DNA from 2 places in the Micromonospora sp. CA-248089 genome. Region 1 is predicted to be linked to the other one. Evidence: riboswitches for the same ligand, from Rfam matches in the RefSeq annotation. Region 1 holds a riboswitch; the other holds the start of a gene.

Region 1 (7,298 bases):
GCGGGACGGTCGGCGCGAGGGGTGGTGCGCTGGCAGGATCGGCCGGATGCGGGTGGATGCGGCGCGTGCGGTGGCGGTCGGGTGGGTGCGGGAGCGGATGCGGGCGGATCCGTCGATCGAGGGGGCGTTGTTCAGCGGGTCGACTGTGGGGTTGCCGGGCGACGCGCTGCTGCCGGTGTGGTCGGACGTGGACGTGTTGCTGGTGCGCCGGGAGCCCGGTGTGAAGGTGGGCAAGTTCGTGCACCGGGGGGTGCTGCTGGAGGTCAGCACGGTCACGTGGGAGGAGTTGGGCGGCCCGGAGGATGTGCTGGGGTCGTGGGTGTTCGCGCCGATGTTCCGTACCGATGGGGTGATCGCGGATCCGTCGGGCCGGCTGGGTGCGGTGCGGGAGCGGGTGGCGGCGGGGTTCGCGGATCCGGTGTGGGTGCGGGCGCGGTGTGCGGGTGTGCGGCGGCGGATCGAGGGCGGGCTGGGGGCGGTGGGCGGTTCGGCGCCGGTGGCGGAGCAGGTGCTGGCGTGGGTGTTTCCGACCTCGTTGCTGGCGGTGTGGCCGGCGGTGGCGGGGCTGGCGGATCCGACGGTGCGGCGGCGGTACGTGCGGGCGGATCGGGTGTTGTCGCGGTTCGGGTTCGCGGATCGGTATGCGGGGTTGCTGGACACGCTCGACGGTGGCGGGGCGGGTGTGGACGCGTCGCGGGTGCGGGAGCACCTGGACGGGCTGGCGGTGGTGTTCGACGAGGCGTCGCGGTTGCCGCGGGAGGGGTTCGCGTTCGGGGCGGATCTGGGTGCGGCGGGCCGGCCGGTGGTGTTCGACGGTGCGGCTGAGCTGATCGCGGCGGGCCGGCATCGGGAGGCGATGTTCTGGGTGCTGGTGACGTACGCGCGGTGTCATGTGGTGTTGGGAGCGGTGGCGCCGGAGCGGGAGCGGGCGTTCGGGGCGGTGCTGGCGGACCTGGGGGTGGCGTCGGCGGCGGATCGGCGGCGGCGGGCGGACGCGGTGCTGGCGGCGTTGCCGGGGTGGCAGGCGGTGGTGGATGCGGTGGCGGCGGAGGCTGTGGCAGGCTGAGGGGGAACGCGACTGGCGGCACGGGGATGGGTGAACCATCGGGGAGCTCGTCGTGGGGGTCGACCGCCTGGGCCTCCGCGGGCGAGGTGTCGTATGTCTTCTGCGCGGTTGTTGCCGGGTGCTCCGGTGGCGGAGCGGGTGTTGTCGGAGGTCGCCGCGTCGGTGGCGGAGCTGTGTGCGGCGGGGGTGACGCCGGCGCTGGCAACGGTGCTGGTGGGTGACGACGACGCGAGCGCGGGTTACATCCGGATCAAGCAGCGTCAGGCGGCGGAGCTGGGTTTCGCGTCGCCGCACGTGCATCTGCCGGCGTCGGCGTCGCAGGCGGATCTGCATGCGGTGCTGGCGGATTTCAACGCGGACGCCACGGTGCACGGGGTGCTGGTGCAGTATCCGATTCCGGATCATCTGGACTACGACCGGGCGTTGGCGGTGCTGGATCCGGACAAGGACGTGGACGGGATGCACCCGGTGAACATGGGCCGGCTGGCGTTGGGGTTGCCGGGTCCGTTGCCGTGTACGCCGGCGGGGATCGAGGCGTTGCTGGCGTTCCATGGTGTGCCGGTGGCGGGCCGGGAGGTGGTGATTCTGGGCCGGGGTGCGACGTTGGGGCGGCCGTTGGCGATGTTGCTGGCGCAGAAGCGGCCGACGGCGAACGCGGCGGTGACGGTGGTGCACACGGGGGTGGCGGACTGGCCGCGGTACACGCGGCGGGCGGAGATCCTGATCGCGGCGGCGGGGGTGCCGGGGATCGTGCGGCCGGAGCATGTGCGTCCGGGTGCGGTGGTGGTCGGCGGCGGGGTGCGGTACGAGGGGCGGCGGCTGCTGCCGGACGTGGACGAGTCGTGCGCCGAGGTGGCGGGGGCGATCACGCCGCGTGTGGGCGGGGTGGGTCCGACGACGGTGGCGATGTTGTTCCGTAACGCGGTGGAGGCGGCGCGGCGGCAGAGTGGTCTGGGCTGAGTGGTCAGCCGAGGTCGACGACGAGGGGCCGGTGGTCGGAGATGGTGGCCAGCGGGGTGTGGACGGCGGTGACGGCCGGTAGCCGGTCGAGGGCGTGCCGGTCGGCGAGGATGTGGTCGAGTTGGACGCGGGGTTGTCCGGCCGGGTAGGTGGGGCGCCGCGCGAGGGGCTGCCAGCGGGTGATCGCGGCGGCGGGCCCGGCGGGCAGGTTGAGGTCGCCGAGCAGGATCCGGGGTGCGGGCAGGGTGCGCAGGACGCGGACGACGCGGCGTAGCTGCCAGACGTTCCAGCCAGGCACGAAGGACAGGTGGGTGGCGGCGACGGTGAGCGGGCCGTGGGGGGTGTCGAGGACGGCGGCGAGAACGACGCGGGGTTCGTCGCGGAGCAGGACGAGTCCGCCGCCGGGACCGGGTGCGTAGATGGGTGAGCGGACGGGGGCGGCGCGCAGCCGGGTGACCTGCCAGGAGCGGACGGGGTGGCGGCTGATGAGGCCGATGCCGTAGAGGGGTTCGCCGTGGCCGTCGTCGTCGTGGGTGAGGGGGCGGAACTGTTCGCCTGGGGTGCCGACGACGGCGGCGGCGAAGCGGTGGTGGTCGGCGTGCAGGGCGCGGGCGGCCACCGCGGTGAGGTCGAGTTTGCCGCTGCGGGTCTGGTCGCGGTCGACTTCCTGCAGGGCGAGGACGTCGGCGTCGAGGTCGGTGACGGCGGCGGTGAGCCGGTCGGGGTCGACGAGCCCGTCGGTGAGGGATCGGCCGTGCAGCAGGTTGAAGGTGGCCAGGCGCACCTGGACACCCTACGTCGTCGTGGGAGTCTTGCCGGGTGCTGAAACTGTTGTGCTGTTCGATGCTGGTGTTCGTGGCGGTGGGGTCGGTGGGGGTGTGGTTGCGGCGTCGCCGGGGGCGGTGAGGCTGGCCACAGGCGGCGTCGTGGCTGGTGGTGGCGTGGGCAGAATGCGGCGGTGGATGCCCTGTCGTTGACGACGTTGCTGAGCGCTGCCCTGCTGGCCGGGTGGGTGGACGCGGTGGTGGGTGGCGGCGGTCTGTTGTTGTTGCCGGCGTTGCTGGTGGCGGCGCCGGGTGTGCCGGTGGCGACGGCGTTGGGAACGAACAAGCTGGCGGCGATCTTCGGTACGTCGACGGCGGCGGTGACGTATGCGCGGCGTACGAAGCTGGATTGGGCGGTGGCGGGTCCGGCGGCCGGGTTGGCGGTGTTGACGGCGGGCCTGGGTGCGGCGTTGGCGGGTGCGGTGCCGGGTAGCGCGTACCGGCCGGTGGTGCTCGTGGTGCTGGTGGCGGTGGCGGTGTTCGTGCTGGCGCGGCCGTCGCTGGGTGTGGTGGCGTCGCCGCAGCGGCGGACCCCGAAGCGGGTGGTGGTGGCGGTGGCGGTGGCCGGTGTGGGGATCGCCCTGTACGACGGGTTGATCGGGCCGGGTACGGGGACGTTTCTGGTGCTGGCGTTCACGGCGATTCTGGGTTCGGATTTCGTGCACGCCTCGGCGATGGCGAAGGTCGTGAACGCGGGCACGAATCTGGGTGCGCTTGTGGTGTTCGGGTTGACCGGGCACGTGTGGTGGGCGTTGGGCGCGGCGATGGCGGTGTGCAACGTGGTGGGGGCGGCGGTGGGCGCGCGGATGGCGTTGCGGCGGGGTGCCGGGTTCGTGCGGGTGGTGCTGCTGGTGGTGGTGCTGGCGCTGGTGGCCCGGCTGGGTTACGACCAGTGGATGGCGGGCTGATCGCGGTGGCGGTGCGGGCGGAGCACGACCGGGCGGTGCTGGCGGGTCTGCTGGGCCGGGATCCGGTGCTGCACGCGTACCAGTTGGGTGATCTGGACGACTTCTTCTGGCCGTGCACGTCGTGGTTCCGGCGTGACGACCAGGTGGTGCTGCTGTATCACGGGGTGGAGTTGCCGACGTTGCTGGCGTTCGCGGCGCCGGATCGGGTGGCGGATCTGGCGGGGTTGCTGGCGGAGGCGGCGCCGGTGTTCCCGGCGCGGATGTGGGCGCACCTGTCCCCCGGGCTGGAGGCGGTGGTGTCGCGCTGGTTCGTGGTGTCGGAGGCGGCGGCGCATCACCGGATGGTGCTGACGGATCCGGGGCGGCTGGCGGCGGTGCCGGCGGTGGGTGAGCCGTTGGGTCCGGCGGACGCGGCGGAGCTTTCCGGGTTGTACGCGTTGGCGTATCCGGGGAACTGGTTCGATGCGCGGATGCTGGAGACGGGCCAGTACGTGGGCGTGCGGGAGCGGGGCCGGCTGGTGGCGGTGGCGGGGGTGCACGTGTTCTCGCCGCGCTGGCGGGTGGCGGCGCTGGGGAACGTGACGACGCATCCGGATGTGCGGGGCCGGGGTCTGGGTGCGGGTGTGGTGGCGGCGTTGTGCGCCCGGCTGCGCGCGTCGGTGGATCACGTGACGTTGAACGTGCGGGCGGACAACGCGGCGGCGGTGCGGCTGTACGAGCGGCTGGGGTTCTCCCGGGTGGCCGGGTTCACCGAGTGCGCGTTGACGTCAGCGGCCGCGGCTGGGTGAGTCGAATCGGCCGGCGCGGATCTCGCGCAGGGCGCGGCGGCGGGTGTCGCCGCGCAGGGTGTCGACGTAGAGGCGTCCGCGCAGGTGGTCGGTCTCGTGTTGCAGGGCGCGGGCGAGGAAGCCGCTGCCGGTGACGGTGAGCGGTTCGCCGTGCTGGTCGTAGCCGTGGACGGTGGCGTGCAGCGCGCGGGGGGTCGGGAAGTACAGGCCGGGGATGGACAGGCAGCCTTCCTCGTCGTCCTGGAGTTCGTCGGACACCTCCAGGGTGGGGTTGACCATGTGGCCGCGGTGGCCGTCGGCGTCGTAGACGAACACCTGGGCGTTGACGCCGATCTGGGGTGCGGCGACGCCGGCGCGGCCGGGTGCGCCGAGCAGCGTGTCCATCAGGTCGGTGACGAGGGCGCGCAGTTCGGCGTCGAAGGCGGTGACGGGTTCGCTGGGGGTGCGCAGCACGGGGTCGCCGATGATCCGGATGGGGCGCATAGTCATGTCCGGAAGGCTATCCGTTGCTTACCGGTTCCGGGTGTCCGGTGGGGTGTCGAGGAGTCCGGTGTCGGCGATGCGGTCGCGCAGGGGGCGGCGGCGCAGGGCGTCGAGGACGGCGTACAGCTCGTCGGCGAGCGGCACGGGCAGTTCGGTGTCGAGGTGGCGTACGGCGGCGGTGGTGGCGGCCCATTCGGTTTCGACGGCGGGCAGCAGGGCGCGGGCGCGGTCGGTGAGGGTGACGATGCGGTGGCGGGCGTCGGTGCCGGGGCGCAGGTCGACGAGGCCGGCGCGGCGCATCTGGGCGACGGTCTGGCTGGCGGCGGAGTGGGTGACGCCGACGCGGGCGGCGAGGTCGCGGATGGGCAGCGGGCCGTCGGCGACGAGCGCGCGCACGACTGGTGAGTAGCGGGGCCGGTAGTCGGTGAGGCCGAGCCGGTCGTGGACGGCGGCGACGTCGCCGTCGAGGACGTCCAGGACGTGGCGTAGCAGGGTGCCGAGGGCGTCGCGGTCGGGGGCGGTCACGTCCACTAATGTAACAGCGCTGTTGTATCTGACTCGAGGAGGCCACTGATGTATCCACCGATCGAGCCGTACGCGCACGGCATGTTGGACGCCGGCGACGGGCAGCGCGTGTACTGGGAGACGTGCGGCAACCCGGACGGGCGGCCGGCGCTCGTGGTGCACGGCGGGCCCGGCTCCGGGGCGGGCGCGTCCTGGCGGCGGCTGTTCGACCCGGCCGCCTACCGGATCGTGCTGTTCGACCAGCGTGGCTGCGGGCGCAGCACTCCCCCGGCGTCGGATCCGGCCACCGACCTGTCGGTGAACACCACCGCGCATCTGCTGGCCGACATGGAGGCGCTGCGCGTACACCTGGGGATCGACAGGTGGCTGCTGTGCGGCGCGTCGTGGGGGTCGTCCCTTGCCCTGGCGTACGCGCAGCGGCACCCGGATCGCGTCAGCGCGCTGGTGCTGTTCAGCGTGGTCGCCAACACCACCCGCGAGATCGAGTGGGTGACCCGGGACATGGGCCGGGTCTTCCCGCAGGAGTGGGCGCGGTTCCGCGACGGCGCGCCCGAGGCCGACCACGACGGCGACCTGTCCGCCGCGTACGCCCGGCTGGTCGCCGACCCGGACCCGGGCGTGCGGGACCAGGCGGCGCGGGACTGGTGCGACTGGGAGGACGTGCACGTGTCCCTGGCCGGCGGCTACGCGCCGAGCCCCCGGTTCGCCGACCCGGTCTTCCGGTACGGGTTCACCCGACTGGTGACGCACTACTTCGCCAACCGGGGTTTCCTGCCCGACGGGCAGCTGCTGCGCGACGCGGGCCGCCTCGCCGGCATTCCGGGGGTGCTGGTGCAGGGACGGCTGGACGTCAGCGGCCCGCCGGACATCGCCTGGCAGCTGACCCGGGACTGGCCGGACGCGCGGCTGGAGATCGTGGAGTCCGGCGGCCACGGCGGCGGGCACGGCATGAGCGAGCGCGTGGTCGCCGCCCTGGACTCCTTCGCCGCCGCCGGCTGAGCCGCCGCACGCGGCCGCCACCGGCCCGCGAGCTCCCGAGCCGCCGCGCGCGCCCGCCAGCGCCCGGGCCGCCGCCGCGGAGGCCGAGCCGCCGGACAGCCCGTCAGCCGGCGAGCAGGGCGCGGATCGGGGCGGCCTTGGCGGCGGCCTCGGCGACCTCGGCGGCCGGGTCGCTGTCCCAGGTGATGCCGCCGCCGGCCCACAGGTGCAGCAGGTCACCGTCGGCGGCGGCGGTGCGGATGGTCAGGCCCAGGTCGAGGCGGTCGGGGCCGACCCAGCCGAGCGCGCCCATGCTCGCGCCGCGTCCGACGGGCTCCAGCGCGGCGATGCGGGCCAGGGCGGCGTGTTTGGGTGCGCCGGTGACCGACCCGCCGGGGCACACCGCGCGCAGCAGGTCGGCCAGGCCCAGGCCGTCGGCGGGCGCCGCCGACACCGTCGACTCCGCCTGCCACAGGTCACACCAGCGGCGTACGGCGAACAGCTCGTCGACGCGCACCGAGCCGGTACGGGCCACCCGGGCCAGGTCGTTGCGTTCCAGGTCGACGATCATGACGTGCTCGGCGCGTTCCTTGGCCGAGGCGAGCAGGTCGCGGCGTCCGGCGGCGGTGGCCGGGCGGGTGCCCTTGATCGGGCGGGTGACCAGCCGGCCGTGCTCGACGGCGATGAGGGTCTCCGGGGAGGCGCAGCCGAGCGCCCAGCCGGGGCCGTGCAGGGTGCCGCCGTAGCGGGCGCCGGGTAGCGCGGC
Region 2 (7,298 bases), 260 kb from region 1:
GCTCAGCCCAGGTCGACCGCCGGGTAGAGCGGGAACGGCGTGAGCAGGTCGGCGGCCTGCTTGCCGACGGACTCGGCGACCGCCGGGTCCAGCACGTACTTCGCCTTCGACGGCGCGCCGTCCGGGCCGGTGCCGGGCGTGGTCTGGCTGAGCACGGTGTGGATCAGCTCGGCGGTGGCGTCCATCTCGGCGGCGCCGAGGCCCCGGGTGGTCAGCGCCGGGGTGCCGATGCGGATGCCGGAGGTGTACCAGGCGCCGTTCGGGTCCTGCGGCACCGAGTTGCGGTTGGTCACGATGCCCGAGTCCAGCAGCGCCTGCTCGGCCTGCCGGCCGGTCAGGCCGTAGCCGGACACGTCGATGAGCACCAGGTGGTTGTCGGTGCCGCCGGTGACCAGCGTCGCGCCCCGGCGCAGCAGCCCGTCGGCGAGCGCCTGCGCGTTGTCGACGATCCGCTGGGCGTAGTCGGCGAAGTCGGGGCGGCGCGCCTCGGCCAGCGCGACCGCCTTGGCGGCCATCACGTGCGGCAGCGGCCCGCCGAGCACCATCGGGCAGCCCCGGTCGACCTGGTCGGCCAGCTCCGGCCCGCAGAGCACCATGCCGCCGCGCGGGCCGCGCAGCGACTTGTGCGTGGTGGTGGTGACGATGTGGGCGTGCGGCACCGGGTCGAAGTCGCCGGTGAAGACCTTGCCGGCGACCAGCCCGGCGAAGTGGGCCATGTCGACCATGAAGGTGGCGCCGACCGAGTCGGCGATCTCCCGCATGATCCGGAAGTTGACCTTCCGGGGGTACGCGGAGTAGCCGGCGACCAGGATCAGCGGCTTGAACTCGCGGGCCGCCTCGGCCACCCGGTCGTAGTCGATCAGGCCGGTGGCCGGGTCGGTGCCGTAGCTGCGCTGGTCGAACATCTTGCCGGAGATGTTCGGCCGGAAGCCGTGGGTGAGGTGGCCGCCCGCGTCCAGCGACATGCCGAGCATCCGCTGGTTGCCCAGCTCGCGGCGCAGCGCGAACCAGTCGGCCTCGGTGAGGTCGTTGACCTGCCGGGCCTGCGCCTTCTTCAGCGCGGGCGACTCGACCCGGTCGGCCAGGATCGCCCAGAACGCGACCAGGTTGGCGTCGATGCCCGAGTGCGGCTGCACGTACGCGTGGGACGCGCCGAACAGTTCCCGGGCGTGCTCGGCGGCGAGCGCCTCGACGGTGTCGACGTTCTGGCAGCCGGCGTAGAACCGGCGTCCGACGGTGCCCTCGGCGTACTTGTCGCTGAACCAGTTGCCCATCGCCAGCAGCGTCGCCGGGGAGGCGTAGTTCTCGCTGGCGATGAGCTTGAGCGACTCGCGCTGGTCGGCCAGCTCCGCGGCGATGGCGTCGGCGACCCGCGGCTCGACGCCGCGGACGACCTCCAGCGCGCTGCGGAAGGCGGTGGACTCGGCGTTGCGCGACATGCGACCTCCAGGTGACGTGCGGAAGGCCCAGGCGCTCGGCATGCGTCCTCATGACGAGGCCGCTCCCCGATGGTGCTCCATCTCCACGCGCCAGTCACGGCCTGTGCCGATCCTACCGGCCCGGCCCGGACCTGCGGGGTTGGGCCGCCCGTCCCGGGGCACACCGTGGGGAGGGCCGGCCCCGACCCGGCCCGGGGGAGAGGAGGCACGACCATGACCACACCGAGCACCGGACGGCCGCTCGCCGTGGTGACCGGCGCGTCCAGCGGCATCGGGTACGAGCTGGCGGTCCAGTTCGTCGAGCACGGGTACGACGTGGTGGTCGCCGCCGAGGACGCGGCGATCGAGCGGGCGGCCGGCGACCTGCGGCGCGACGGCGGCCCGGAGGTGTACCCGGTCCGGGTGGACCTGGCCACGCCCGAGGGCGTACGGCGGCTGGCCGGGGAGGTGACCGGCCTGGGGCGCCCGGTCGACGCGCTGGCGCTCAACGCCGGGCGCGGCGCGGGCGGGGACTTCGTCGGTGGCACCGACCTGGACGACGAGCTGACCGTGATCGACCTGAACGTCCGCTCGACCGTGCACCTGGCCAAGCTGCTGCTGCCGGACATGATCCGCCGGGGCGCCGGGCGGGTGCTGTTCACCTCGTCGATCGCCGCCACCATGCCCGGGGCGTACCAGGCGGTCTACAACGCCTCGAAGTCGTTCGTGCAGTCCTTCGCCGAGGGGGTGCGCAACGAGCTGAAGGACAGCGGTGTCACCGTCACCTCGCTGATGCCGGGCCCGACCGACACCGAGTTCTTCGACCGGGCCGACATGGAGGACACCCGAGTCGGCAAGGGGCCCAAGGACGACCCCCGCACGGTGGCCGAGGACGCGTTCGAGGCGCTGATGAAGGGGGAGCACAAGGTCGCCGCCGGCTCGCTGGTCAACAAGATCCAGGTGGCCGCCGGGAAGATCATCCCGGATCGGCTGAAGGCCGAGCAGCACCGCAAGATGGCCGAGCCCGGCTCGGGCGACTGAACCCCGAACGCGAGCGGGACCGCCCCGAGGGAAGGGGTGGTCCCGCTCGCGTTCCGGGGCCGGTGTCAGGCCACCACGGCGTCCATCGACTTCTTCAGCGCCTTCGGGGCGGTCGGCGTCTTCGGCGCCTTCGGCCGCAGGTCGAGCATCCGCTGGCCGATCTCCTGGAGCTGGTTACGGCCGAGCGCCTCGCGGACCTTCGGGAACCACTCCTGCTCCTCCTCCTCGATGTGGTGCGACACGTTCTCGATCAGCACCGTCGTCTTGGCGTTGAAGCGTTCGTCGTCGGCGTCCATGGTGAACAGCTCGAAGCAGAGCACGTCCGCGACGTGGTGCTCCTCGTACGACTCCAGGACGTCGTCCTCGACGTCGGGCACCAGCTTGCGGACCTCCGGGTACATCACCTCGTTCTCCAGGTAGGTGTGCACCGTGAGAGCTTCGAGGATCTGCCCGACGATCTTCCCGCGCTTGCTCGCCGGTCCCTCCTCGGCCTCCTGGAAGGCCTTGAACAGGCGGCGGATCTCTTTGTGGTCCTCCTTGAGCAGGACGATCGCGTCGGTGGACACCGTTACCTCCTAAGTCGGCTGACGAATGGCCCCCTACCCGGCGCCCGACCAGGACAAACAGACCGGGCCCGGCAATCGCTGCCGGGCCCGGTCCACGCGGATCGGGTTACTTGACCGCGTTGTACGCGTCCACGACGCCGGCGCCGTAGAACCCGTTGCGCTTCCCGCCGGAGCAGGTCGCGTCGTACGCGTTCGGGCCCGCCGGGATCAGCGGCACCGGGTTGTAGACGCCCGACGGGCAGGACTTCGCCACGGCGGTGCGCTCGAGGAACGAGGAGAGCTGACCCGGCGTCATGCCCGGGTGCGCGGACAGCGCCAGCGCCGCGACGCCGGTGGCGTGCGGGCCGGACATCGAGGTGCCCTGCTTGTAGCCCCACCCGTTGGTGCGGGTGGCGGTGTTGAAGGTGGTGGACAGGATGCCGTCGGTCGACGTCGAGCGGGCGCCCTGGGTACGGAACCGGGTGTCGCCACCCGGCGCGGTCACGTCGATGACGCCCTGGCCGTACGAGGAGTAGTAGCTCTTGTCACCGGTCGGGCCGACGGCGGCGACGGTCACCACGCCCGGCGCCTCGGCCGGCAGGTCGAGGCAGGCGTTGGTGAGGTTCTCCCGCTCCTCCGGCGTGCCGTTGTTCGGGCTGCCGGTGTCGGTGATCTTGTGGGCCAGGTCGTAGTTCGAGTTGCCGGCCGACGCGACGTGCAGCACGCCCTGGGACTGCGAGTAGCGCAGGGCCCGCTGCACGGCCTGCCACACCGGGCGCTGACGCGCGTCGTTGCGGCAGTTCAGCTCCCACGGGTCGATGTAGTAGCTGTTGTTGGTGAGCTGCATGCCGTGCTCGGCGGCCCACATGAACCCGCAGACGGCGGCCTCCGGGAAGATGTAGCCGTCGTCGTTGACGACCTTGACGGCGGCGACCTTCACGCCCGGCGCCACACCGGTGACGCCGACGCCGTTCACCGCGGCGGCGATGGTGCCTGCCACGTGGGTGCCGTGGTCGCTGGTGGTCGGGTTCCAGGAGGCCTCGGTGGTGTCCGGCGCGCCGCCCACACAGGAGGCGCTCTTGTCCTTGGCGATCTGGGTCGCCAGGTCCGGGTGGCTGCTGGAGATGCCGCTGTCCAGCACACCCACCACTACCGACGGGCTGCCGCCGGTCACCGCGTGCGCCTGCGGGACGCGGATCATGTCCATGTCCCACTGCTGGCCGTAGAGCGGCTCGGCGGTCGGGTCGCCGGCGGCCGCGGCGACGGCGGCGGCCGGGACCTCGACCGTCTCGCCCTCGTCCAGGGCGGTGCCCAGGCCGCCGGTGGAGGCGACCGACTCGACACCGGCGCCCGCCACCCGGGTGGCGAAGTCCGGGGCGGTCGAGCGCACGACCAGTACGCCGATCTTGTCGTACGCGGCCACCACGGTGCCGTCGGCGGCGGCCACCCGGGCGGCGGCCTTGGCGGTGCTGTTGCCCTGCGGGGCGAGCACGATGTAAGAGGTTTCCGGTCCGACGGCCGCGGCCGGCGCCGTGCCGCCGACGAGGGCGAGCCCGGCGCCGAGCGTCACTGCCGACGCCGCGGCGAGTGTCTTGCGACGGAGGTTGTTCACACAGACTCCCAGGGGTTCGTGCGGGTGGACCGCACCCCTGGTGCGGGCTGCGGTCCGGGCGGAGGCACGGCGAAGTACCGGCCTCGCCCGGACCAGCGCCACCGCCCTGCGGGGTGTTACACGTGCCGCCGGGCGGGAGAGTGGACCGTCAGACAGTGGCGATCGTGTAGGGGATCTCGTCGAGCAGTTCCCGGGCGAGGAAACCGATCCGCCCGTACCGGGGGACCAGCCGCTGCCCGCTCACCGCGTGCGCGAACGCCGCCCAGCAGGCCGCCTGCGCCGGGTCGGCGCCCCGGGAGAGCAGGCCCGCGAGCAGCCCGGCACGTACGTCGCCGCTGCCCGAGGTGCCCAGCCCGGCGTCCCCGCTCTCCTCGCGCCAGGCCCGGCCGTCCGGTGTCGCGATGTGCCCGTACAGCGACACGACGGCGTCGTACCGGCCGGCCAGTTCGACCGCCTCGGCGTCCAGGTCGTCGCCCGGGTCGCGGCCCAGCAGATGCCGGGCCTCGGTCAGGTTGGGGGTGAGCACCACCTTGCGGCCGGACCCGGCCAGCAGGTCCGGCGCGTGGCTGAGCGCGCCGAGCGCGTACGCGTCGAGCACTAGCGCGGTCTGGCGGCCGGCCGCGTCCAGGACCAGGCGCAGCAGCTCCCCGGTGGCCTCGATGTCGGTCAGGCCGGGCCCGACCGCCACCACGTCCGCGTCGGCGACCAGGCCACGGAGCAGGTCTCCCGGGTCGCCGCGGACCGCACCGTCGGCGGTCTCCGGCAGGCCGACCACGAGTGCCTCGGGCACCTGGATGCTCAGCGACGGCGCTGTCGACTCGGCGGCGGCGAGCTGGAGCACGCCGGCCCCGGCCCGCAGCGCGGCCACCCCGGCGAGCAGCACCGCGCCGGGGGTGAACCGGGAGCCGCCGACCACCAGCACCGTGCCGCGCGCCTCCTTGCCGCCGGTGGGCACCGGCAGCGCCCAGTCCCGCAGCAGCGCGGGGGTGATCACGTCAGACCGGCTCGGCATGGACCTCGTCCTCCCTGGTGGGTGTCGCCCCCTGCCGGTGCAGGTGGGTGACGTCGTTGAACACCTCCGGCGTGAGCCGTCCCGCGTCGTCGGCGTGCCAGCCGGTGACCGAGCAGTTGGCGATCACGTGTTCGCGGGTCAGCGCCATCAGCTCCGCCTCGGTGAGCCCCTCCACCAGGTAGCGCAGCAGGAAGACCAGCGCGTCGTGGCCGAACAGCAGCACCCGGCCCCCGTCGTGGTCGCGGCGCAGGTCGCCGAGCAGCGCCCGCAGCCGCAGCGCCACGTCGGTCCAGGACTCGCCGCCGGGCGGGCGGTAGTAGAACTTGCCGAGCCGGGTACGCCGGTCGGCCTCGTCCGGGTAGCGCCGCCGTACGCCGTGGCCGGTGAGCCCGTCGAGGATGCCCAGTTCCCGGTCGCGCAGCCGCTCGTCGACGCTCATCGGGATCCCGGTTCCGTCCAGCGCCAGCTCGGCCGTCCGGACCGCCCGCAGGTACGGCGACACCACAGCCACCTCCGGGCGGCGCGAGCCGGGCAGCTCGGCCAGCCAGCGGCCGGTCGCCCGCGCCTGCTCCTCGCCGGTCGGTGACAGCGGCACGTCGGCGTCCCGGTGGGTGAGGTCGATCAGCTCGGCGCCGGACGTCTCGGCCGCCGTGGCCGCGACGTTCGCCGTGCTCTCGCCGTGCCGGACGATCCAGAGCGATGCCAACTCCGCCATGCGGCTCCCGGTACCCGGGCTCGACCGGGGATAACCGTGCGACCTGCGGATGTGGGCTGCTGATCACCTGAGCGGTTCTCACGCTGTCGGTGCCGCCGGTTATGGTCCCCGCACACTGCGGGCGATCAAGGAGACGGTGTGCGCAGATTCGAGTTCGTGGGCGGCGGTTCGGCCAAGTTCTGGGAGGTCGGGCAGAGCGACACGACGGTGACGGTCCGCTATGGATCGATCGGCTCGCAGGGCCGCACCCAGGTCAAGGAACTGGGTTCGCCGGCCGAGGCCGCCGCGCACGCCGACCGGCTGGTCGCGGAGAAACTGCGCAAGGGGTACGCCGAGACGACAGTCGCGCCCTCGGCCGGGCACACCGGAGCGCCCGCCGTCGAGCCGACTGCGCCGGGTCACGACCCGGAAGCGGCCGGCACCGGTTCGGCCGGCACCGGTTCGGCCGGTAGCGACCCGGCCGGGGCGCTGTCGCCTGCCGGCGAGCTGCCGGACGAGGACGCGTTCGAGGTCCCGGGCGGCTGGCGACGGATACTGATCCCGCGCCGGGACGGCACACCCGGCCCGGCCTTGCCGTCCGCCGCGAAAAGCCGCGCCGCCGGGCGGAAACTGCTGGACTCGCTGGCCGACCATCTCGCCTCCACCGCACGGCTCTCCTTCGATCCGGAGCTGGGCCCGGCGCTGCGTGGCTACCTCGACGGCCGGCCTGGTCCGCTGGGCGGGGCGGCGCTGGTGGCGGCGGTGGGCACGGCGCTGGACTACCGGGTGCGCGACCAGCAGGGGCATGCCCTCGCCGACCTGCTGGTCGCCGACCTCGGCCCGGCCGGTGCGGCGGTCGCCGCGACCGAGCAGATCACCGTGGCGGCCGCCGGACACTCGTCCTCGTTTCCGTTGCGCCGCACCGAGGCGACGAACGCACACGGCTACAGTCACTGGCGACTGCGCCGGTCGGTGA

Evidence for each region. Region 1 has a riboswitch for ZMP and ZTP ahead of ACQP26_RS15770 (bifunctional 5,10-methylenetetrahydrofolate dehydrogenase/5,10-methenyltetrahydrofolate cyclohydrolase). Riboswitches for the same ligand answer to the same signal wherever they lie in the genome.
Region 2: it holds a riboswitch for ZMP and ZTP, as region 1 does, so the genes downstream of both, ACQP26_RS17065 (glycine hydroxymethyltransferase) here and ACQP26_RS15770 (bifunctional 5,10-methylenetetrahydrofolate dehydrogenase/5,10-methenyltetrahydrofolate cyclohydrolase) in region 1, are expected to answer to the same signal.

Annotation. Positions count from the first base shown of each region.
Region 1 covers NZ_CP192016.1:3,314,058-3,321,355, forward strand. The annotation lists ZMP/ZTP riboswitch at 1,065-1,146, shown strand; gene ACQP26_RS15770 (bifunctional 5,10-methylenetetrahydrofolate dehydrogenase/5,10-methenyltetrahydrofolate cyclohydrolase) at 1,160-2,026, shown strand; gene ACQP26_RS15775 (endonuclease/exonuclease/phosphatase family protein) at 2,031-2,810, opposite strand; gene ACQP26_RS15780 (sulfite exporter TauE/SafE family protein) at 3,039-3,758, shown strand; gene ACQP26_RS15785 (GNAT family N-acetyltransferase) at 3,743-4,546, shown strand; gene def (peptide deformylase) at 4,526-5,035, opposite strand; gene ACQP26_RS15795 (MarR family winged helix-turn-helix transcriptional regulator) at 5,057-5,554, opposite strand; gene pip (prolyl aminopeptidase) at 5,603-6,553, shown strand; gene ACQP26_RS15805 (chorismate-binding protein) at 6,657-7,298, opposite strand, start outside.
Region 2 covers NZ_CP192016.1:3,577,446-3,584,743, reverse strand. The annotation lists gene ACQP26_RS17065 (glycine hydroxymethyltransferase) at 3-1,439, opposite strand; ZMP/ZTP riboswitch at 1,458-1,547, opposite strand; gene ACQP26_RS17060 (SDR family NAD(P)-dependent oxidoreductase) at 1,653-2,459, shown strand; gene ACQP26_RS17055 (hemerythrin domain-containing protein) at 2,525-3,025, opposite strand; gene ACQP26_RS17050 (S8 family peptidase) at 3,132-4,616, opposite strand; gene ACQP26_RS17045 (NAD(P)H-hydrate dehydratase) at 4,765-5,628, opposite strand; gene ACQP26_RS17040 (histidine phosphatase family protein) at 5,612-6,343, opposite strand; gene ACQP26_RS17035 (DUF4132 domain-containing protein) at 6,482-7,298, shown strand, end outside.